Regions from separate parts of the Lactobacillus sp. ESL0791 genome, predicted to be linked through region 2. Evidence: riboswitches for the same ligand, from Rfam matches in the RefSeq annotation. Region 2 holds a riboswitch; the other holds the start of a gene.
What was found. Region 2 has a riboswitch for thiamine pyrophosphate ahead of cytX (putative hydroxymethylpyrimidine transporter CytX). Riboswitches for the same ligand answer to the same signal wherever they lie in the genome.
Positions count from the first base shown of each region.

Region 1: linked by a shared signal. The riboswitch ahead of PT285_RS07485 (ECF transporter S component) and the one ahead of cytX (putative hydroxymethylpyrimidine transporter CytX) in region 2 are both predicted to bind thiamine pyrophosphate.

Region 1 covers NZ_JAQTHU010000001.1:1,523,430-1,536,443, reverse strand. Annotated here, with positions in the region: gene PT285_RS07510 (SIS domain-containing protein) at 1-424, shown strand, start outside; gene PT285_RS07505 (P1 family peptidase) at 535-1,608, opposite strand; gene PT285_RS07500 (APC family permease) at 1,859-3,229, shown strand; gene PT285_RS07495 (M42 family metallopeptidase) at 3,286-4,371, shown strand; gene PT285_RS07490 (MFS transporter) at 4,469-5,701, shown strand; TPP riboswitch at 5,756-5,849, shown strand; gene PT285_RS07485 (ECF transporter S component) at 5,900-6,478, shown strand; gene udk (uridine kinase) at 6,540-7,181, opposite strand; gene PT285_RS07475 (sigma 54-interacting transcriptional regulator) at 7,410-10,151, shown strand; gene PT285_RS07470 (PTS sugar transporter subunit IIC) at 10,303-11,076, shown strand; gene PT285_RS07465 (PTS system mannose/fructose/sorbose family transporter subunit IID) at 11,069-11,857, shown strand; gene PT285_RS07460 (PTS sugar transporter subunit IIB) at 11,870-12,358, shown strand; gene PT285_RS07455 (PTS sugar transporter subunit IIA) at 12,378-12,788, shown strand; gene PT285_RS07450 (glycoside hydrolase family 32 protein) at 12,806-13,014, shown strand, end outside.
Region 2 covers NZ_JAQTHU010000001.1:198,614-210,313, forward strand. Annotated here, with positions in the region: gene PT285_RS01020 (TetR/AcrR family transcriptional regulator) at 1-551, shown strand, start outside; gene lepA (translation elongation factor 4) at 529-2,316, shown strand; gene PT285_RS01030 (type 1 glutamine amidotransferase) at 2,358-3,026, opposite strand; gene PT285_RS01035 (ASCH domain-containing protein) at 3,055-3,396, opposite strand; gene glpK (glycerol kinase GlpK) at 3,582-5,084, shown strand; gene PT285_RS01045 (tyrosine-protein phosphatase) at 5,114-5,884, shown strand; gene PT285_RS01050 (O-acetyl-ADP-ribose deacetylase) at 5,881-6,396, shown strand; gene cytX (putative hydroxymethylpyrimidine transporter CytX) at 6,448-7,623, opposite strand; TPP riboswitch at 7,688-7,789, opposite strand; gene PT285_RS01060 (PRD domain-containing protein) at 8,033-8,908, shown strand; gene PT285_RS01065 (beta-glucoside-specific PTS transporter subunit IIABC) at 9,042-11,018, shown strand; gene PT285_RS01070 (glycoside hydrolase family 1 protein) at 11,047-11,700, shown strand, end outside.

The DNA.
Region 1 (13,014 bases), 1.3 Mb from region 2:
AGAAGATGTTTTAATCTTACATTCTGTTTCTGGACGCAATCCCATTATTATTGACATGGCATTGGCTGCTAAAAAGCAGGGTGTAACGGTGATTGGTCTGACTAATTTACAGTATTCACAATCGGTTACAAGCCGGCATTCAAGCGGCAAGCGGCTGTTTGAGGTGGCTGATATTGTCATTGATAACCATGGTGATGTTGGAGACGGTGCCTGCACCATTGAAGGCGCAGAGCAAAAAGTCGGTCCTACTTCAACCGTAATCGGCGCATCAATTTTGAACACGATCATTGTTGAAACCTGTCAGCGGCTTGCGGCTGCCGGCAAACCCGTTCCTGTTTTTTACTCTGCCAATTTAGATGACGGGGATGCAAAGAATCAGCAGCTGATAAGTCAATTTAAGGACGTTATTCATTACCAATTTTAAATTTTAACAACAAAAGCCATTGAGGATTTTGATAAAAGGGTAAATCTTTATCAAAATGGAAGCAATGGCTTTTTCTGTGGATGTGTAAATGATAAGTTGCAGACAGATTGTTAGATGAGGCCCAGGTTGGTAAGTAAGTATTGTGCATCCGCGTTGTCCAGTTTCAAGAGTGCGTCTTTTAAGCACAGCCGTGGTTTTCCCTCACGGTCAAGCGTGGTGGTGGCGTGGCACAACGCACTTAAGATTGATTCGTGGACGACATCGACCGTAGCCCGGAAGTAGCGGTCAATTTTATCGTCGGTGATTGCCATTTGGGTTGACAATTCCTTTTGCGGAAAATGAGCAACCCGGTTGGCGGTAGAAAAGGCCAAAGTGATTTCGCCGCTGCCGTTGCCGGTAAAGGATCCGCTGCGGGTGATGCCGACACTTGACCGCTTGGCAATCCGCTTTAATTGCCGCTCGTTAAATGGAATATCAGTTGCGATGACGGTAATGATACTGCCTTTTTCTTTCTCCTTTGCGACATGGGCCAACTCTTGGCCGATTCTGATGCCGTAAATGGTCAAGTCCTCCAAGAAGCCGAAGTTAGCCATGACAAGTGCGCCGATTGTGTAGGTTTGACCATCAATCGCAATTTGTCGTGAGGAAGAGCCGATTCCGCCTTTTAAGTCATAGCAGCACATGCCGGTCCCGCCGCCGACACAGCCTTCTTCGAAATCTTTGCCGCAGTTTGCCAGCGCCGCATCAACGTCGCTCGGCTGAACACCAAAATCACGGATATGATTAATTTCACCGTCATTGCATTCCAAAACAATCGGGTTGACCGTTCCGGTTGACAAGCCGATTTCCGGATTGTCCTTCAGCATGGTTTTAATTAATTCTGTTTGCGCGGTGCCGACAGCAAAGGTGTTGGTCAGCAGAAGTGGTGTTTCGATTGTGCCCAGTTCTTCTACTTGAACCAGTCCGATGCTTTTGCCAAAGCCGTTGATTACCTGGCTGCTGGCAACAAACTTATCGCGAAAGCAGTTGCCCTCTCCGGGAATAATTGCCGTTACCCCCGTTTTAAAGTGGTCGTTAATGATCGTTTGCTGGCCCACCTTAACCCCGGGGACATCCGTAATTAAATTACGCTTTCCCGGTTTAGTTTGACTTGTAGCTTGTAATAATGTTTTTGTTAATCCCATGATTTACCTTCTTATATTTATAAAATTGGAAAAATAATTATTTAATTAGCAAAATATTCAAACTCAAACAGGAAGTTCATTTGCTAATTTTTATTTTCTCTTATCTTAAAACCTACAATTATAATTTTATACCTAACCCCAAGCCTTTATCTACAAGATATTTAATTATTTTGCCAAAAGTTATTCATATTTTGTTAAAAATATGCTAAATTAATCACATATACTTTTATAAACAGGAAGGAGTTTACTATTGAAAAATAATGAGAGTGAAGATCCCGAATTAAAGCACACGATTGGTGTGTTTGGTGGTAGCAATATTTTGATTGGAATCATGATTGGTTCGGGGATTTTTTATATTGGTTCCTATGTGCTAGAGCGTTCTAACATGTCGATGGGGTATGCATTGCTGGCATGGCTGCTGGCGGGTTTAGTCACACTGCTGGGAAGCCTCTGCTTTGCGGAATTGGGGGCAATGAATCCGGCAACTGGAGGCATTTACGTTTATTTGTCGGATGCCTTTTCTCCGGTTGTCGGTTACATGTTCACATTCCAAAGCATTGTTATTGGCGGCCCCGGTTCGATTGCCGCAATTGCCATAGCCCTGCCAATGGCGCTGAAGACATTTTTTGCGTTTGATTATTGGACTGTTAAATTACTGGCAATTGGGTTGATTGTCGTGTTTACAATTATTAATTATTTTGGTGTTAATGTTGGTCAAATGGTGCAGAACTTCTTCACAGTATTAAAGGTTTTGCCGCTGGTGATCATTATTGGTTTAGGTATTTTCTGGGGTAAGTTTTCTCCAGATCTTTCATTAAGTATGCATAATGCGGGAACGAACAATATTTTTTCGTTAATCAGCATGGTCAGCTTTGCCGTGATTGCCTCCTTGTGGGCTTACGAAGGCTGGACTAACCTGAATACCGTTGCTGGTGAGATGAAGAACCCGCAAAAGAATTTGCCTAAGGCCCTAATCTTGTCGGTTGGATTTACAACCTTAGTTTACACGCTGTTTAATTTTGCCATCTACCGGTCGCTGTCGCCGCAGGCAATTCATGCGTCCTTAAAAGCGGGAAAACTGTATCTGGGAACAGATGTGGCTGAGACTTTCATGGGTACCGCCGGAATTCTTTTCGTTGCCATTGCTATGGTTTTGGCGATGGCCAGTTCACTCAATGGGATGGTTCTGGCTTTCTCCCGGTATTATTACGCCGTTTCCAAGGATGGCTTGCTTTGGAAAACTTTAGGCCATATTCATCCGAAGTACAAGACACCGGATCATGGACTGTTTATGCAGATGACGATTTCGATTTTACTTGTCTTGACGCGTAATTTGGATCAGCTGACCTCATTGGTTGTCTTTTCTGGGGCAATCTTTAACTTACTATCGATTTTGGCGGTTCCGGTATTGCGCTGGCGCAAACCGGATGCGACGCGGCCTTATAAAGTTTGGGCTTATCCGTGGACGGTGATCATTGCTGCGCTTGCCTTTTTGCTGATTTTAGCGAATAACTTCTTGGGAGATCCGGTTACATCGCTATTGGGATTAGTGATTCCAGGGCTTGGGTCTCTAGCATATTGCTATTTCCGGCATAAATATCCGCAAAAAGCTAATAAGTAAAACCATTTCTTGCTGTGTTTGCTAAAATAGATGGGATGAATTAATAGGAGGTCAAAATGCAAAAAGAACAAGCAATTGAAATGATGAAGGCTTTCTCCGATGCCAATTCAACATCTGGCTTTGAAGAAGAATTTGTTAAGCTATTTACGGAAACGGTCAAGGATCTGGCCGATGTCGAGGTTGACGGGATGCTGAATGCTTATGCCGCCAAAAAAGAAAATAAACCGGGGCGGCCGGTGATTCAGATGGATGCCCATTCCGACTCGGTTGGTTTTATCACCCAGGCTGTTCGTCCCAGCGGCATGATCAAATTCGTTCCGCTTGGCGGCTGGGTAAAGTATAATATTCCGGCGCTGCGGGTGCGTGTTCGTAACCGTGACGGGGAGTATATTCCAGGTGTCGTTGCCACAAAACCGCCGCATTTTATGACCCAGGCCGAGCGCAATACGCTGCCGGAGGTGGCTGACATGTCGATTGATGTTGGTTCGAGTTCGCGCGAAGAAACGATCAATGATTACAAGATTGATACGGGCTGCCCAATTTTTGTCGACGTGAAGTGCGAATACAACGATAAAAATGGTCTCTTCTTTGGCAAGGATTTCGATGACCGCTTTGGTGCCGGCGCTATGGTCGCTATTTTAGATGAACTAAAAGGCGAAGAAACCAATTTTAACGTGGTTGGCGCGCTTTCCAGCCAGGAGGAGGTCGGCCTGCGCGGTGCTTATGTGACCACGAGAAAGATTAAGCCTGATCTGGGAATTGTCCTTGAATCTTGTCCAGCGGATGATACCTTTACACCTGCCTGGCTGTCCCAGACAGGCCTAAAGCGGGGACCAATGATCCGCGACATGGATACGTCATTTTTGCCGAATCCGAAATTTGAGCAGTATGTCTGTGACTTGGCCGACCAAAATAAGATTCCTTACACACGGTCCGTTAGAACCGGCGGCGGCCAGGACGGTGCGGCCATGTATTATGAAAACGGGGCACCAACCGTCGTCATTGGCATTCCTGTTCGTTATGAACATTCACCGTATTGCTTTACTGCATACGAAGACTTCAGAAATGCGGTTAAGCTAGCAACGGCTATTATTCGTGACATGACCACGGAACGACTTGCCGGCTTCAGTAAATTTAACTAAATATAAATAATATTTGTAAAAATTTAAAAAACGAGTAAAATATAGTTTCGAAGAAATAATTGAATGACAGAGAGCATTCGTTTTGGAGGAATTGAATATGGATACTACTAAGCAGCACAATCATGTACTAACTAACGACCAGAAGTGGACCATTGCGTCAACTTCATCAGGTTTTGCGTTGGAAAACATGGATGTGCTTTTTTTATCGTTTGCGATGAGTTCGATGATTGCCGAGTTGCACCTGTCAGGTGGCGCTGCGGGTCTGATTTCATCGGTTACCAACCTGGGAATGCTGGTCGGCGGTATCGCCTTTGGCATCTTGGGCGATAAAATCGGCCGGGTTAAAACTTTTAGCCACACGGTAATTATTTTTGCGGTGGCAACGGCCTGCATGGCTTTTGCCAATAATATTTATCTAATTTATGCCCTCCGTTTTCTTGCCGGTATCGGTGCCGGCGGTGAATACGGGGTTGGTATTGCTTTGATTGCTGAAAGCTTTCCTAAGAAACAGATTGGGAAAATGACCTCGATTGCGGCAGTCGGCGGTCAGGTTGGTGCGATTTTGGCTGCGCTGATTGCGGCCTGGGTGATTCCGACTGCCGGCTGGCATATGCTCTTTTTGGTGGGCATTGTACCGGTTGTTTTGACAATCTTTATCAGAAAGCACCTGCACGAAAGTGCGCAATTTTTGACTGCGCGTTCTGAAGAAAAAGGTTCACTGCTGTCTAATGTTGCTAAGAAGATGTTCGCTACACCGAAATTAACCTTCCAAAGTCTTGGTCTGATGCTGATGATGACGGTGCAAATTGCCGGTTACTTTGGCTTGATGAACTGGCTGCCGACGATTGTGCAAAAACAGTTGCACTTAAACGTTGCCAATTCCAGCTTATGGATGATTGCCACAATTGTTGGGATGAGCATCGGCATGATGACCTTTGGTTCAATCTTTGATTACTTTGGTCCGCGGCGGGCTTTTGGCATCTTCCTAATCGGTTCCGCCATCATGGTTTATACTTTGAGCCTGGCAACTAACATGGTGACCCTGCTTCTGATTGGGGCAGTTGTCGGTTTCTTTTCCAACGGAATGTTCGGCGGCTACGGTGCGGTCATCAGCCGCCTTTACCCAACGGAAATCAGGTCCAGTGCTAATAATATTATCGTGAATATCGGCCGGGCAATCGGCGGTTTTTCATCGGTGGTTATTGGCATTCTGATGGATCACTATAATTTGACGGTGGTCATGGGTTTCTTGTCAGCCCTTTACATCATCAGTTTTATCGTAATGATGAGTCTGCCAGGGCTGAAAAAGCTGGCACCGGTCAAAGGCTAAAACTTTTTTAAGCTGCCGTGATAACTGTGGTATAATAAATTGAATTTATAAAAAATAGATCACTAGGGGTGCAATACCAAAGCTGAGACAATACCCTTGGAACCTGAACGGGACAATACCTGCGCTAGGGAAGTGTTTTAATGGTATTTATTTAACTCCTTCTGATTTATTAATTGATAAAATTAGAAGGAGTTTTTTATGTTTACGAGATCTTCAAGGTGGAATGTTAAATCAATTATCTTGGTGGCACTGATTGGAATTATCATGGGTATTATTTATACTTACGGTTTTAACGGCGCGTATAACTGGATAAAATTATTGCTGGTTCCAACTGGTTTTGCTCCAGTGACGGACACTGTTTTCTCCGGCTTGTGGCTGATGGCTGCGCCGCTAGCAATGTATTTTGTGCCCACGGTCGGTTCGGGTACCGTTGGTGAGGTGCTGTCATCAATTGTTGAAATGGCAATCGGCGGCCAATGGGGCGCGCAAACAATCATTTCCGGCTTGATTCAGGGAGCAACCAACGAAATTGGCTTTTTCCCGAAAAAAGAACGTTACCAGAAATTTTCGTGGGCAAGCGTGCTCACCGGGGCACTTTTTGCCGGCCTAGGCATTTTTATCTCGTCGTACATCATGTACAGCTGGTATGCATTTTCCGTCACCGTTCAGATAACCATGTTTATCACCAACATGATTTCGGCAATATTGTTTGACGGTGTCTTAGTCAAATTAATTACAAATCTGTTTGATAAAACTTTAAAACCTAAAATTGCTTAACGAAGAGTATTTCTTAGATTACACTAAAAAACTGCGGCAGCTGCCGCAGTTTTTTTAATGTCTATTGTTCTTTTTGATTTAAGATGGAATGCATTTTGGTGGTCAGCATGTCAATCGCCACATTGTTTTTACCGCCCTCGGGGATAATAATATCAGCATAACGTTTGGTCGGTTCGATGAACTGGTTATACATTGGCTTGACTGTTGCCATGTATTGCGTAATTACGGAATCAAGCGAGCGTCCGCGCTCGTTCATGTCGCGTTCCAGCCGGCGGATGAAGCGAATATCGTCGTCGGTGTCGACGTAAACCTTGATGTCCATCAGGTCACGAATTTTCTTGTTAAACAGGACCAGAATTCCTTCCAGTATGATGATATCGGCAGGTTCGATATGTTCTGTCTGCTTGCTTCTGGTATGCGCCTTAAAATCATAAATCGGTCGCTCAATTGCCTGATAATGTAAAAGCTGGTTGAGCTGCTTAGTTAAGTAGGGAACGTCAAAAGCATCGGGATGATCGTAGTTAATCTTCATGCGTTCTGCCATTGAAATTCCTGTGTTGTCTTTGTAGTACGCATCTTGGGTCATAATCATGATGTGTTCGTTGGCGTTCATCTGCTCGGCCACTTTATGCGCAATCGTGGTTTTGCCGCTGCCGGAGCCGCCGGCAATGCCGATGACAACTGGCTTCTTAAGTTTTACCATTTCAGCTTCCCCTCCACTTAACTCAATTAATATTTTACTTTAGTTTGCATAGAATACCAATAGCTTATAAAAGCAGTTTGACATTTTTTCGGGAGAATTGAAAAAATTTTACAAATGATTAGCTTTAAGAGGCGAAAAAGTTAACGAATTTTGCAATTATTTTATTAAAAGATAGTACTTAGCGTTAGAATTAGTGGTGAAAGCGATTGATAGCAGCGGAGGCTTGCAATGCTCAAAAATGAAATTCTCAATTATCTTAAAACGCAAACTAAAACAATTGATTTAGCAAATCTTGGTGAGGAATATACTGCCAGTGGGATTGCTAAAAGATTAAAGGCAAAGCGTAATACCGTCAGCGTGTATTTAAACCAGCTTGCGAACGAACAAAAATTAGTCAAGATTGATTCCCGGCCGGTGTATTTTTTCCATAAAGCAGAATTTGAAAAAGTAAATTATCGACTGCCGCAAAATGTCTATCAGTCAACTGCGCAGGTGCAGCAGCAAAATGAACGGGAAGATATTTTAAAAACTTTTACTAAAATTAATCCCAGCTTAAAAGAAAGTATTGAACGCGTCCGAGCAGCAATTTTATACCCTAACGGCGGGTTGCCGCTGTTGATCACGGGTGAGAGCGGAACCGGTAAAAGTTATTTGGTGAGTTTGATTAATCGTTTTTGCCGTACGCATAAGTTAGTTTCTCATTCAGCGCCGTTTGTTACGATTAATTGTGCCCAATATGCCGATAATCCCGAATTGCTGACGAGCAGCCTGTTTGGCTACACTAAGGGTGCGTTTACCGGTGCTGACAGTGACCATCAAGGTGCCTTTGTTGAAGCAGATGGCGGTATTTTATTTTTAGATGAAGTTCACCGTTTGGGTCCTAAGGGTCAAGAAAAATTATTTACCTACTTGGATCAAGGCTTAGTTTATCCTGTGGGAGAAACGAAAAAAGGCAAGAAAGTTAATGTCCGCTTGTGCTTTGCGACCACAGAAGATTTGGATACCAATTTTTTGACCACTTTTATGCGCAGGATTCCTGTGAAAATAACCTTGCCGCCGCTTAGTAAGCGGGGAAAAGAGGAACGGCGAAATTTGGTTTACACTTTGCTTAACAATGAGCAAAAGAAAATTGGAAAAACACTCAAGGTCAGTGATCAGGTGGTAGAGATGCTGGGCAATTATCAGCCTGCCGGCAATATCGGCAGCCTAAAGAATGCGATTAAGATGACAATTGCCCAAGCAAATGCCGAACAGCAAAACAAAAAAGAGATAATGCTTACAGCATATCAGCTGCCGTCCGACGTATTAACTAACAGCAAACTTGAGTTGTATCAGAATCCGGGGAAGCCGCGCGTAATCACTGATGAGACACTGACAGAAGATTTGATCGCACAAAATTTTCCGGAAAAGAAAATCTTTCTTAACAGTTTGCTGCAATTAACTGAAACTTATGCGCAAAGTGATTATGATTTGCATAAGTGTGAATCTAAATTAAAGCAGATCGTTTATCAGCTATTTGACACGCTGTTATTTGAAAAAGGCAATAGCAAACAGCTTCCTTTGCTCTCGTATATCATTGAAAATGTTAAGCGCTTGTTTGACCAATTGAAAAATGCTTACCAGTTAAAAGTCAGTGGCAACGCAATTTATGCAATTAGCTACTATTTATTTGAGCGCCAAAAAATTCAGTGGAATACAAATGAAATGGCTAATCGGCAGATTTTGCTGCGATTAAAGCGGACAGTTCAAGAACAATATGCGGATGTATATACTTACGTTACAAAATTAATCAATTTGATCAAAGATACACTTGAAATTGAACTAGATGAAGTTGATTATGTTTTTTTGACGATCTATCTGAATAAGCTGGAAATAATAACAAAGACAGGGCTGGAGAAGGCCATCGTAATTGCTCATGGCTATGCGACTGCAGGCAGTATTGCCAATGTGGTCAACCGCCTGCTTAACACCCATGTTCTGGACGCATTTGATATGCCGATTAATGTCGGTGCGAAGCAGATTGCCAATGAAATAATTGATTACAGTGAAAATAATGACGTTACTCATGGTCTGATTATTTTAGTTGACATGGGATCACTAAAAGAAATTGAAACTTTGTTTCCGCGACAGCTCAATGCGCCAATTTTATTAATGAATAACGTGTCAACTTCGCTTGCACTGGAAGTAGGCGAAAGCATTTTAAAAAAGCGCAGTTTCAAGGAAATTGAAAAATTGGCTAAACAAGCCAGCCAACTGGAAATCAAATTAACCTATCCGAAAAATAACCGCCCGCAAGTTATCTTGACGACTTGCTATTCTGGAATTGGCACGGCCACCCACCTTGCCCGAATGTTAGAACGGTGTCTGCCAGCAACTAACAGGAAAATCAAGATTATTCCGTATGAATATCAGGCTTTAAAAGATGAACACAAGGTTCGCACTATCGGTAAAATGTATGATGTTTTGGGAATTATCGGAACTGAAAATCCAGCGATAAAAGGGATGGATTTTATTTCGCTTGAAAAGATTTTGTCTGATGCAGGCACAGCCAAATTGAAGAGCTGGTTGAAGAATATTTTTTCGGAGCAAGAAATTACTGCTATTTCCGATAGCCTTGTCAAAAATTTTTCACTCGAACGAACAATCAATTCGGTTACGATCCTGGATGCGCCTAAGGTAATTGAAAATATCACTATTTTTATCCAGGAATTGGAACGAACTTTTTCGTTGACCCTGTCGAATAAACAAAAGTTTACCTTGTATGTGCATATCAGCTATTTAATTGAGCGATTAATCAGAAAAGAAACCAATGATTTGGATCCGGAATTCGAGAAAGAATTTTCGCAAAAGCATAAACAGGAACTCCAGAAGATTGAAACTGCTTTTAGTGTGATAAAAGACAGTTATAGTGTGAAAATACCCCTTTCCGAGTTAATTTATATTGACCAAATTATTTTTCCGCGCCAGTAAAAGCGCTTTAGAGCAATGATTTAAAAGAAATAGCAAATTGTTTACCAGAGCTTGGCATGCAATTTGCTATTTCCTTTTTAGAAGGAGGGCAAGGAATATTCAAAAATATTGGATAATTTGCTCTTGCTACTTTTGTGAAAAGGAGAAGAAAATGCTTTTACGTAACATACTAATTATCATTTACGGCTTTATTATCAACTTTGATAAGGAAGGTCCTAAATTGGGAATTTCACAGCCCGTTGTTGCCGGTTTGATTGCTGGCTTAATCATGGGTGATGTCAAAACCGGTCTTTATATCGGTGGTACATTGCAGCTGATGACTTTGGGAATTACCAGTTTCGGCGGTGCCTCGGTTCCGGATTACCAAACTGCCGCTCTGATTGGAACTTACCTGACCATTGCTACTCACCAATCGGCCGCAATTGGGATCGCTTTGGCAATTCCGATTGCATTACTGATTGTTCAGGTGGATGTCTTAAAATGGTCTGCGAATATTTTCTGCCAGCAGAGAGCTGAAAAGTATGCCAATCAAGGTAATTACCGCATGATTAACTGGATGCAGTATTTAGCTACATTGTTTACCAGTTTTGTTTCCGGCATCCCGGTTTTGCTGACGGTTGTCTTGGGACCGAAGATCGTCGGCAGCTTTATTAACTACATTCCGGCGTGGCTTTCCGGTGGACTAAAGACTGCCGCAGGAATTTTGCCTGCTGTCGGAATTGGAATGCTGCTGCAGTATCTGCCAACAAGAGACTATTTTTCATACATTATTATCGGCTTTGTGTTAGCAATTTACCTGAAGATGCCAATTGTGGGTATTTCACTGGTAGGATTAGCAATTGCACTAATTTTATACAAGAATCAAACAAAGGGTAATAATGCAAATCAAGAAACAGTGACTGGAGGTTCTGACGAAGATGAGTAAAATGAAGAAATTATATAGAAAAGTAATGAATCGCTGGATTGTTTTTGGTGCAACTTCGTTAAACTATGAGAAATACGAGGGACTCGGCTATACCTATGCAATGCTGCCGTTCATCGAAGAAAATTACAAGGATGATCCCAAGGGGAAGGAAACAGCAATTAAAACCCAGCTGCAGTTCTTTAATACGACGCCTTATACTGCCCCATTTATTATGGGAATTGATGTGGGAATGGAAGAAAAAGGCAAGACAGCTTCATTAGAAGCGGTTAGTGCCTTGAAAACTGGTTTGATGGGCCCATTAGCCGGGATCGGCGACAGCCTGTTTGTTACAATTCCGTGGACAATTTTTGGCGCGATTGCTGCTAACATGGCATTGCAGGGAAATCCCTTCGGCTGTATCTTGTGGATTATTGCTTCCATTCTGTTGCGGCTAACCGCTTATCCGTTATTTAACGTTGGCTATCGCTCGGGAACTAAAATGTTGTCTTCAATTAACACGACTTTAAAGGCTCTCACGAACGCAGCATCGGTTTTGGGATTAATGGTAGTTGGTGCATTAGCAGCAACGATGGTTAAGGTAAATCTCGCGTTTACTTTTAAACAGGGTAAATTAATGATGACCGGTAACAGCATCTTGGACCAAATTATGCCCGGCTTATTACCGGCAGCGGTGGTCGCAATTATTTATTACCTGCTAGGTAAAAAAGTAAAACCACTGTACGTTATCTTGATTGTATTAGTGGTATCTGTTGTGCTGAATGCAATGCACATTTTGGCTTAAGGAGTGAGTGCAATGACGGAAAGTATGGAAGGAATTATCCATGTGCGAATTGATGACCGTATGATTCACGGTCAAGTTGCTACCCAATGGAGCGGGCGCTTGAATGCAACCCGCATCATGGTAATTAATGATTCAATAATGAACGATGATATGCGGAAAACAGTTGTTAGGCTGGCTGCGCCTGCTAATGTGAGCACATCGATTTTAGGCAGAGAAAAGGCATTAGCCAATATAAAAAGTGGCAAGTACAAAGGCCAAAGGGTTTTGTTAATCTGTGTTTCACCAATGGATGTTGATTATTTAATTGATAATGGCTTACCGATTAAAAAAGTAAACGTCGGCAACATGGCCCAACGTGAAGGCACTAAGCGTGTTCGGCCGTCGTTAAATATTACGGATGAAGAACGGGCAGCATTTCAGCGGCTTATTGATAAAGGGGTTGAAGTAACCGTAATCCCAACACCGCAGAGCCCAACCGTTTATTTGAAAGATTTTATTTGATAAAGAGGAATTGAATTCGATGTTCAACATTATAATCGCTACGCACGGCCATTTAGCAAAAGAATTTTTACGTGTTTTACAGTCTTTTTTTGGTGAAACACCCCAAATTGAAGCAATTAACTTAGGAGATAATGGTATCAGCATTTTTTCAAAGCAAGTTGACCAATTAATTAAGCCAATATTAACTGAGCCGACAATTATTTTTTGTGATATTGCCGGCGGTACCCCATTTAATGAATTTGCCCAAAAAACTACATGCTGGCAAAGTGAGTGTGTACTTTTTGGTGGAGTTAGCTTGCCCGTTCTTGTTGAAACTTTGAATTTAAGAATGCAAAACATCCCGTTTGCAGAAGTTGTGAGAAGAATTCAAAAGCTGCCGCTGCTAACCAAATTTGCTCCAGGTCAAGTTAAAGACAGCGATGATGAATAAAGAGGAATTTTAAGATAATGCAGAAAATATTTTATCAGCCAAAAGATCGCTGGTTCGGTGACTGTATGCCATTCTTTAATGAAGAAGATCAGACTTTTTATCTTTTTCACCAAAGGGATACGCGCAATCCTAAACCGTTGACAGATCCATTTGGCTGGTCACTAGTGACAACAAAAGATTTTGTGAATTTTAAAGATTATGGCGAGGTCTTGCCCAAGGGACCGCA
Region 2 (11,700 bases):
GCTCCAAGGGCACGCTTTTTAATTATTTTGCAACTAAAGAGGACCTCTTCATGTGCATTCTGCTGGAAGATTATCAGGTTTATTTAGGCAAGATTAGCAGCTGGGTCAGCGAGCAGAAATTAATTAGTAAAGATGATTTTGTTCAGTTAATGGTAGAGCAGACCAAAAATTTAATTAAGAGTCATTCGGTTTTGGTACGGTTGAACGCAATTCGCGGCCCTGTGCTAGAAGGTAAGGCCAATATGCACGAAACACTACTGCGACGGAACCAACTGTATCAAGTTAGTAAAGATTTAGGGCAGCATTTAACAGAGAAAACTGGAAATTTATTGTCACAGGGACAGTTCAGCCACCTGTTTATTATTCAGAGTGGCATTATTAGCGGCTTAATGAATATGTCATCATTGTCGAGTTTTAATCATCAGAAGATCAATACTATTTATCCCGATTTTGAAATTGATTTAATACCAGAGGCACAGCGGCAGATGCGTTATTATTTAACCGAATTTTTAAAGGAGCATGAAAATAATGGAACAAGCAAGAATTCGTAATTTTGCAATTATTGCCCACATTGATCACGGCAAATCGACCTTGGCCGACCGGATAATGGAGTTAACTAAAACCGTGAGTGAGCGTGAGAAGAGCAACCAACTGCTTGATGACATGGAAGTGGAGCAGGAGCACGGCGTTACAGTTAAGGCGCGAACGGTCCGCAACTATTATCAGGCACGTGACGGGCAAGAATACGAATATAATTTAATCGACACCCCGGGTCACGTTGATTTCAGCTATGAGGTTGCCAAAAGCTTAACGGCCACGGAGGGTGCACTCTTATTGGTTGATGCAACTCAAGGCGTACAGGCACAGACAATTGCTAATTATCGGATTGCTAAGAAAAATCACCTGGTTCTAATTCCGGTAATCAATAAAATTGATGTGGCTTCAGCCGATGTTGAACAGACCCTAGTGCAGCTGCATGAACTGGATGAGAGTTTTACCAAGGAAAATACTCTAATGATTTCAGCTAAAACGGGCAAAGGTGTGCCAGAGGTACTGGAAGCGATTAAGGAGCGAATTCCCGCTCCTCAGGGGGATGCGGCTAAACCGTTAAAAGCCCTGGTGTTTGATTCTCTGTACGATCCCTACCAAGGGGTTGTTGCCTATGTGCGGCTGCTTGATGGACACCTCGGTCAGGACAAAAACTTGCAGTTTATGCAGACAAATTTTGATTTTTTGGCAAAAAGTATCGGTATTTTTAGTCCCAACATGCACGAACAAAAAGAACTGTCAGCGGGGGAAGTTGGCTATGTGGTGACTGGCATTAAAGATCCTAAAGAAGTGCGGGTTGGTGACACGTTAACCGCTAAGAAGAACCCCACTGCTGAAGCTTTGCCTGGTTACCAAACGGCTAAGCAGATGGTCTATGCTGGACTTTATCCCAAGAACAATGATTTTCCAGCCTTAAAAGAGGCAATTACTAAGTTGAGTCTGAATGATACTTCATTTTCGTATACCGAAGAGCGGTCAGAGGCATTAGGTGTGGGTTTCCGCTGCGGCTTCTTAGGTGCCTTTCACTTGCAGATTATCCGAGAGCGGCTGCATGACGAATACGGCCTAGATGTCTTAACGACGGCACCTAACGTAACTTATTATGTTTATCTGAAAAATGGGCAAAAGATGCAGATCAATAATCCGGCCCAATTTCCGGCTTTTGGTTTAATTGACTATGTTGAGGAACCATTTGTCGAAGCAGAAATTACGGTTCCCAGCGATAATTTGAACGCAGTCTTAAAACTGATTGAGCAACATAAGGGCAGCCTGTTAGACATGGATAATAATGGCGAACTGATTCTGGTAACTAGTAAAATGCCGTTGTCGGAAGTGGCCTACCATTTCTTTTCGGAATTGAAGTCAGTTTCGCATGGCTATGCCAGCCTGAACACGGAGTTTTCGGATTATGAAGTAAGCGACCTGGTAAAAGTAGAAGTGGATATTAACTACGCACCGGTTGATTCACTAGCCTTTGTGGTGCACCGGCAGGACGCGCCACAGATGACGCAAAAGCTGGTGCGTGAATTAAAGATGACGGTACCGCGGCAGCTTTATCCAACACCGGTGCAGGCAATTGTTGAGGGCAAGGCCCTAGCCCGGGTCGACGTACCGCCACTGCGTAAGAATGCAGCAGTTTCAGGTGAAAAAAAGAGTATTTCGAAAAAGGCTTCCTTATTAAGACGGCAGAGCATGAATAAGCGGCGGGCAACACAAAATAATATCAAGTTGCCGCAGAGTGTGTTTAACGCAATTTTGGAACTATAAAGAAAAAAATGAAGTTCATTATCGAACCTCATTTTTTATATTTACGCTGTTACCCGCTTTTCATGCCATTCCAAAATCATTTGCATGATTGCCTTGGCAACATTGATATTGCGCAGTAGTGGCCCATGGGAATAGGTGCCGATAAAATTGCGGTAGCGCAGACCTTCTTTTTTATCCTGCGGATTATTGCCGTAGCCTTCAATCATGTCACCCAAGGGCTGTAGCATTTCTTGATCATCAAAATAAGTTTGTCCCGAATGATTTTCAAAAGCGCGCACCTCGCCCCACTGCGTCGTGTAATGTGTGTTGCCAATCATTCGTTTGTCAGCCTTGAAGACGGTGTGAAAAGGCAAAATACCCAGGCCTTTGATCGTGATACCGGAATTGGTTTTGTAATAAGTGCCGACAAGCTGGTAGCCGCCGCAGACGCCGAGCATAGGGTGGCCGGCATTGATGTATTCTGTCAGGGTTTCTTTGTGCCGCGGCAAATCTTTGGCAACCACGGTTTGCTCAAAGTCTTGCCCGCCGCCAAAAAAGACAAAATCATAGTCAAAAGCATTAAAGGGATCGCCCAGAGAAACATTATCGATTTGTGTAGTGTAGCCCTCTTTTTTTAGGAAAAAACGTAAAATTTTGACATCCCCGGAATCACCGTAGGTGTTCATCAAATCTTCGTATAAATATGCGATTTTTATTGTTGTGTCTGCCATTGTGTGCCTGCCTTTTAAGTAAACTGAATTAAATTGGTGCAACCGTGATTGCCATAGCGCCGTATTTGTGTTCTTGTTCCGGAGAATATATTTTGTACATATCAGAAACCATTTTGTCCAGGCTGTCAGTCGGAGCACTGCCGACCTCTGCACCCTTATATTTTGTAAAAAGAGCAGCAAAAGTAGTGAAAGTTTCCAGCTGCTTTATTTTAACTGCAAGGGTTTCACCAGTTTCTGTATCAATAAAATTAATTGTGTCCGCGACGCATAACTTTCGCCGTTTTTCATCATTTAAGCGGATTTCAATTGTTTTGGTATGACCTTTGATCAATAATAATTGCTCGTGATTCAGGCCCATTTCTGTAGTCATTGTTCTTTTTCCATTAGGGCAATAATTTGTTTTTTCATTAATTGTTTCTTTCTGTTAGCTTTATTTATACAATAGAGTATAACTTACAGATAGTTTAAATGTTACATTTACCGCTTGTAAAGGGTATCATTTATTAATATCATTATCTTAAATAATAAATCGCTTTCACAAAGAAAGGAAAAATAATGACTAAAAAATATATCATGGCAATTGATGAAGGAACTACCTCAACGCGTGCGATGATCATTGATCATCAAGGCAAAACCGTTGCTTCGTCGCAGAAAGAATTTCCGCAATATTTCCCGCAGCCAGGCTGGGTTGAGCATAATGCCGAAGAAATTTGGCACAATGTTCAGACAACGATGGCAACCGCATTAATTGATTCGGGAATTCGCCCTGACCAAATTGCTGGAATTGGTATTACAAATCAGCGGGAAACGACCGTTATTTGGGATAAGGAAACAGGGAAGCCAATCTATAACGCAATTGTTTGGCAGTCACGGCAGACAACGCCTCTAGCAGAAAAGTTAATCAAGCAAGGGTACAGTGATTCAATTCGGGCAAAAACCGGCTTGATTATTGATCCTTATTTTAGCGCAACCAAAATTCGCTGGATTCTTGATCATGTTCCGGGTAGTCAGGAGCGTGCTGAAAAAGGCGAACTGCTTTTTGGCACGATTGACAGCTGGCTAGTTTGGAAGCTGACTGATGGTGAGGTGCACGTGACGGATTATACCAATGCCTCACGGACAATGCTGTTTAACATTCACGATCTAAAATGGGACCAGGATATTTTAAAATTATTGAATATTCCGGAAAAAATGTTGCCCCAGGTAAAGGCAAATTCTGAAGTCTACGGCTATACCAAGCCTTACAATTTTTTTGGTGGCGAAATTCCGCTGGCCGGGATGGCCGGTGACCAGCAGGCAGCCTTGATTGGCCAGCTGGCTTTGAAGGAAGGCATGGTTAAAAATACCTATGGCACGGGTTCCTTTATCGTGATGAATACCGGTGAAAAGCCGACGACATCTAATAACAATCTGTTGACAACAATTGCTTACGGCCTGGACGGGAAGATTAATTATGCCCTTGAGGGTTCGATTTTTGTTGCCGGCAGCGCTATTCAGTGGCTGCGCGATTCAATGAAAATGATTAAAACGGCGCCCGAAACCGAAGCTGATGCTTTTGCATCAAACTCTGAAAATGAAGTTTATGTCGTACCAGCCTTTACCGGATTGGGTGCACCGTACTGGGATTCCGAAGCCCGGGGCGCAATTTATGGTCTTACACGGGGCACAAATAAGAATGATTTTATCAAGGCAACCCTGCAGTCGCTTGCTTACCAAACACGGGATGTTGTTGACACGATGCAGATTGATTCTGGCATTGAAATTCCTACATTGCGTGTTGACGGCGGTGCATCCAATAATAATTATTTGATGCAGTTTCAGGCAGATATCTTGGGTACCAAAATTGAACGAGCCAAAGTCTTGGAAACAACGGCGATGGGTGCGGCTTTTCTGGCTGGACTGGCAGTGGGCTTTTGGAAGGATATAGATGAGTTGAAAAGTATTTCACTGATCGGGCAGTCTTTTGAGGCCAAAATGGCTAAAAATGAGCGTGAAAAATTATACGCTGGCTGGAAGCGTGCTGTAAAGGCAACACAAGTTTATGCTCACGGGGAATAAAGCTTGTTGTTAAACAGGAGGGTAATAAAATGGCACATGATCGCATTGTCAGCCTAGATGGGCCGTTAAATTTTCGTGATGTTGGCGGTTACCAGAACGAGTCTGGGCAAACAGTAAAATGGAATAAGATTTACCGCTCAGATTCACTGAGTTCTTTGTCAGCAAGGGATCAAGTTAAATTGACCAAGCTGAGGATTACAGTAGATTGCGATTTGCGTTCGGCCTATGAAAAGAATGCTTCACCGGATTTGCTTTGGCCCAAGGCTGAGTATGTTGACGTTCCAGTTTATGCTGATAGCAGGGATGGCAACCACAGTAATAAAATTTACCGTTTTCTTCACCACATTCCTGATCTGAAAAATAATTTTATTGGGCAAATTTACCAGGAAACTTTGCTTAATTCGCATAGCCAGGAAATATTTACCAAAATTTTTGCTCAGCTGCTCGTTTTGCCTGAAAATGAGGCACTGGTCTATCATTGCAGTGCCGGCAAGGACCGGACAGGCATGGTATCAGCCCTAATTTTACTGGCGCTGGGTGTCAGCGATGATACGATTGCACGTGATTATTTATTGACCAATAAATTGTACGATTTTGCGGCTTCGCGGCAGCTGCCGAGTAACGATGAAATTACCCAGATGGTTGCAAAAATGAATGTCACCAAGGGTGAGGGAACTGCGATTCGTGGGATTACCGAGACCATTCGTGCCGGCTGGGGTGATTTTGACCGCTTTTTTGTTAAGGAATTGGGCTTTAGTCAAGAAGATTTAGCACATTTAAGGCAGATGTATTTGAAATGACAAAAATAACAATTATTCAAGCTGACATCACCAAAATAAAGGCGGACGCAATTGTCAATGCGGCTAATAAGTCGCTGTTAGGCGGTTTAGGCGTTGATGGTGCAATTCACCAGGCAGCAGGACCAAAATTGTTAGAAGAGTGCCGCACACTTCACGGCTGTGCTACAGGTCAAGCTAAAATTACTAAGGGCTATAATTTGCCCGCTAAATATGTGATTCACACAGTGGGACCGGTTTATTCGGGAATAAAGCAGGATAATGAGCTGCTTGCTGCTTGTTACCATAATTGTTTGGAGTTAGCTAAGCAAAGAAATTTGCATAGTATTGTTTTTCCAGCAATTTCGACGGGTGCCTATGGTTTTCCGGCTAAGGCAGCCAGTCGAATCGCCTTTGAGACAATCAAGCAATGGTTAACTGATAATGCTGACTATGAAATGCAGGTTACCATGTGCGCCTACGACCATCAGACGGCGCGTCTTTTTAAAGATACACTTGCGGCGCAAAATAAATAGGGAGCTTTTTCCAAAAAGCTTCCTATTTATTTTTATCAAATTTTTCAGTGACTACTTCACTTGCCGCTGAACAAAGAGGCTGGTAACGAGCAGGCCAATCAATAGAAAGAGTAGCAATAGGAAGGTTGTTCCCCAAACAAAATCTAACCGCTGTAAAAAGGAGTACGCGATTACCCCGATTAACCACCAGCCAAAATTGATAATTGTTCCCAAATTCCGCTTAATAATGAAGATACTGACAAAAAGAATGGCAAAGAGCGGGGTAAAGACAGCACCAATCGCATTTAGAAAATTTTGGTAGTAATTAAGGGAGACGGCTAGCGAGATAACTAGACCAATAATCGTTGCTAGAATGGCCAGCAGATTAACGTGCCCGCGGTGCAGGATATTGTCAAGGCTGGTCGCTGCGGAATAAGCATCCATAAAAGTCGTGGTGACAGTTGAAAAAATAATAATCAATAATGTAACTAGTCCTAAATTAGTTTGTGCTAAGGCAGTTGTAAAGTTACTTTGCCCGGTTTTAACTACTGTTAGCAAACCTAAAATAAACATTGCACTGCTGCCAAGAAAATAACCGCTGACACTGACCAAACTGCTTTTGAAAGGCTGCTTTTCCTGACACGTGTAATCACCGATTACTGGCAGCCAAGAAAGCGCCATCGTCACGTTTAGTTCAACGGCGCTACCAAAGCTGATATGGCCTCTGAAGGTCCCAGCCATAGGAAAGTGTTTAGTTGTAAAAATCCAGGCAATAATTATTACCCCAATGGTTAATAATATGACAACCGTATTGTTGATTTTGAAAAGCCAATCATGGTTGAAAAGCAGCCACACAATGATTAAGGCTGCAACAATAATTGCCATTAAAACCGAGTTTTGAAAATGAAAAAGTTTGCCGGTCATGCTGTTGAGGGCAACCTGCGCGGTAACGATCATTACCGCCGTCCAGCCGATTAGCTGAATTGCATTTAGCAGTGAAAACAAAATAACCCCGGTTTTACCAAAAATATTTCCGGTAACGGTAATGGCCGTCTTTTTTTGAATAGCTGACAGATAAGCAGCTGGCAGCAAAAATAAAAAGCAGCCAATTACGTGTCCGATAATGACTGCGGTGATCCCCTTGCCCCAGCCCAGCGGCGCCATTAAGGTTCCAGTAACAATTTCGGCAATGGAAATCGCCGTGCCGAACCACAAAAGAAATAAACTGCTTAATTTGGTATTTTTCATTAGAAACCTCTTTCAGAAAAAAATCTTTTACCCATTAAATTAGCATGAGTAAAAGATTTCCATAAAAGAGCTTTAAAAACTTCCCTACGCAAGTTCTAACTTAACAGGTTCAAGGGTTAGGCTTTTGCACCAGTCTCAGCTTTTGACAGCACCCCTAGTTTTTAGATATTTAATTAAGAGTAGTTTACCACGATTTGCCGAGTTGCGTTTTATTTTTGATAAAAAAGATTTAGTGAATTACTGCCCAAATTTCTGTAAATAAAGATTGAAATCGCTTTAGCACTGATTTATAATATAAAATGTAAATAAGTGTGTTACTGATTCGATCAGGCATAAACCTATAAATGACAATAACGGTATATTTGCTGTTAGCTATTTGTAGGTTTTTTTATTTAAGGAGGCAGCCTGAGTGAAATTTATCAAGAATTTTAACAATAATGCTGCCTTAGTCTCCGATGAAACCGGTCATAAGTGGGTGGTCGTTGGTAATGGTGTCAGTTTTGGCAAAAAGCCGGGCGACCTCGTTGATGAAGAAAAAATTACACACCGTTTTGTTGCCGTTGAGAAAAATATCAAGATGGTTGACAGTGTCAGGGATATTGACGCGCGCACGTTATCGCTGACGACGGATGTAATCGATCTGGCTTCGACTGAGCTGCAAATTAAATTTTCTGATTACCAGTATTTAGTTTTAGCAGACCATATTGATTTTATGCTGAAACGGGCCAATGAACAGATTGAGCTTGGTGAGGATACCGTTCGCTGGGAGATGAAAAAACTTTTTCCGAAAGAATTTGCAGTAGCAAAAGAAGCCCTGGGATTAATGAGGAAAAAAAGCGGTCTGCCTTTAGCGAATGGTGAAGCGGTCTATTTGACCTATCACTTTATCAATGCTGGTTCTGGTCAGACCAAGCTGCAGGATACGATTAAGATTACCAAATTAATCCGCGGCGTAATTGCGATTATTGAGTATCAATACGGTCTGCAGCTGGACACGGAATCATTTAATTTTAACCGTTTCATGACCCATTTGCGGGCCTTCATGGTACGCCATATCATTGGCCAAGAAGATGAGAAGGGCAGTGAACTAGATTCGGCATTGCTGGAATTAATGAAATCCAAGTATGCTAAAGCCTATGATACGGTTTTGAAGATCGGGACTTATTTACATGAACAGGCCGGCTGGCAATTGCAGCCGGATGATGAAGTGTATTTGACACTGCATGTTTGGCGGGTAACGCACAGGCAGAGTGATAACAATACACACAAAGTTGATAAAGTTTAACAGTTATTAGTTTATTTATGCTAGTGGCGTGTTACTGGTAAAGCAGGCATTAACCCGGAAGTATAAAGGACGTTTTTACTCGTCCTTTAGTACTTTGCGGGTTTTTATTTTGAAAAATTGAGGGAGAAGCAAAGTGGCTTACGAAGATTTAAGTAAGGCAATTATCGCCAATGTCGGCGGTAAGGATAATGTAGCCAGTGTTGTGCATTGTACGACGCGGCTGCGCTTTAAGTTGAAGGACCAAAAGAAGGCTAACGATGATGCCATGAAGGCAACTGATGGCGTTATTTCACTTGTTAAATCAGGTGGACAGTATCAGGTAGTTATTGGCAATAATGTGGCCGATGTTTACGATACACTGGTGAAAGTTGGTGGCTTTCAAGACGGCGGCGAAGTTGCTGATGATTACGTTGATACCAGCAATATGAGTTTGATGGACCGGTTTATTGATCTGATCTCTGGCATTTTCAACCCGATTTTAGGACCAATGTGTGCCGCCGGAATGATCAAGGGTTTCAATGCAATGTTTGTTGCTTTGAACTGGGAAACACAAACCTCAGGTACCTATATCGTTTTAAATGCAATTGGTGACAGTTTGTTCTACTTCTTGCCGGTTATTTTGGGGATTTCTTCTGCCAAGAAATTCGGCATTAATGGTTATCTTGGTGCCACAATTGGTGCAGCGCTTTGTTATCCAACAATTGTCGGAATGACTAGCAGTAAGACCGTTTTGTATACTTTGTTTAAGGGAACAATCTTCCAAGCACCGATCCACATGACCTTCTTAGGGATTCCGGTAATTTCGATGAATTATACTTCATCGGTTATCCCGATTATTTTGGCAATCTGGTTTGCTTCAAAGGTTAATAAATTAGCCCGCAAGATTATTCCGGACGTCGTTAAGACATTCTTAGTACCGTTTATGGTCTTATTAATTACCATTCCAGTAACTTTTATCGTTATTGGGCCAATCGCTACTTGGCTTGGTGATGCAATTGCTGCAGGTGTTTCTGCTGTTTACAACTTCAGTCCAATCTTAGCTGGTGCATTAATGGGGGCCTTCTGGCAAGTATTTGTTATTTTTGGTGTTCACTGGGGCTTTGTTGCCGTCATGATGACCAATATTGCCGCAATGGGTTATGACCCGATTTTAGGTTTATCCCTTGCTGCATCATTTGCGCAAACTGGTGTTGTTGCTGCTATTATTTTACAAACCAAAGATGAAAAGACCCGCAGCATTGCGATTCCTGCATTTGTTTCAGGAATCTTCGGTGTTACTGAGCCAGCGATTTATGGTGTAACGTTACCGCGTAAAAAGCCGTTTATTCTCAGTTGTATTGCTTCCGCAATTGGTGGTGCATTGATTGGTGGTTTTGGTACTAAGGTTTATATCATGGCCGGCATGGGTATTTTCTCCATTCCTGATGCTATTAGTAAATCTGGTATCGATATGCGCGTATACGGCTTGATTATTGCAATGGCTGTTGCCACTGTTTTAGGTTTTGCTTTTCAAATGATTTTTGGCAAGAATAGTGTTGATGCTCCGCTTGAGGGCGAAGTAGCACCCGCAGTTGCTGCGGCTGAAAATAATGCCAATGCGGAAGTTACCGAGATTGCTGATTCTAAAAAGTCAAATGCTGCTGCAGATTCATACAATGAAGCAGAAGTTGTTCTTGCCCCATTATCTGGGACAGTTGTTCCTTTAAGTGAAGTAAAAGATGAAGTTTTCTCAAGTGGCGCCATGGGTAAAGGAGCTGCAATTGAACCTAGCGAAGGCAAGGTTTGCTCGCCGGTTGATGGGCAGATTGCAATGGTCTTCCCAACCGGACACGCAATTGGTTTGAGATCCGTTAATGGTGCTGAAATCATGATTCATATTGGGATGGATACTGTGGAACTTGACGGCAAAGGCTTCAAGACGCTGGTTAAAAAAGATCAGACCGTCAAAGCTGGCGAACCGCTGATTGAATTTGATTTAGATGCAATTAAAGAAGCCGGCTATGAAGTTACCACGCCGGTAATTGTCACTAATATGAAGAACTACCATGATGTAAAAGTACTGACTTCTGGTAAAATAAAGATAAGTGATAAATTCTTAGATTTACAGTAAACGTTTTGAGAAGGGACGGAAGATAAGAATGAGTTCAATAGACTTTCCTGATGGCTTTTTATGGGGTGGCGCAACGGCTGCCAACCAATTAGAAGGTGCATATCGAGAAGGCGGCAAAGGTTTATCGATTGCCGATGTTTTGCCTGAAGGCCGTGACCGGATTGATTTGGTTAATAAACCTGATTTTGATTTTTCAATTGATCCGAAAAAATTTTATCCGAATCATATTGGAATTGACCATTATCATCATTTTAAAGAAGATATTGCCTTGTTTGCCGAAATGGGCTTCAAGTGCTATCGTTTCTCAATTGCTTGGTCACGTATTTATCCTAACGGGGATGAAACTGAGCCTAATGAAGAGGGCCTGAAATTCTACGATGCATTAATCGATGAATGTTTGAAGTATCAGATTGAGCCGGTTATTACAATTTCGCACTATGAATTGCCATTAACTTTGGCTAAGAAATATGGCGGCTGGAAGAATAAGCAGTTGATTGATTTTTATGAGCGCTTTGCCCGGACTGTCTTGACGCGCTATTACAAAAAAGTTAAGTACTGGATGACTTTCAATGAAATCAACAGTGCTGCGCATTTCCCAGTAATGGGGCAGGGACTTGTTACTGCCAACGGTGCTGATGATAAGAAGAATGTTTATCAGGCTTGGCATAATCAGTTTGTTGGG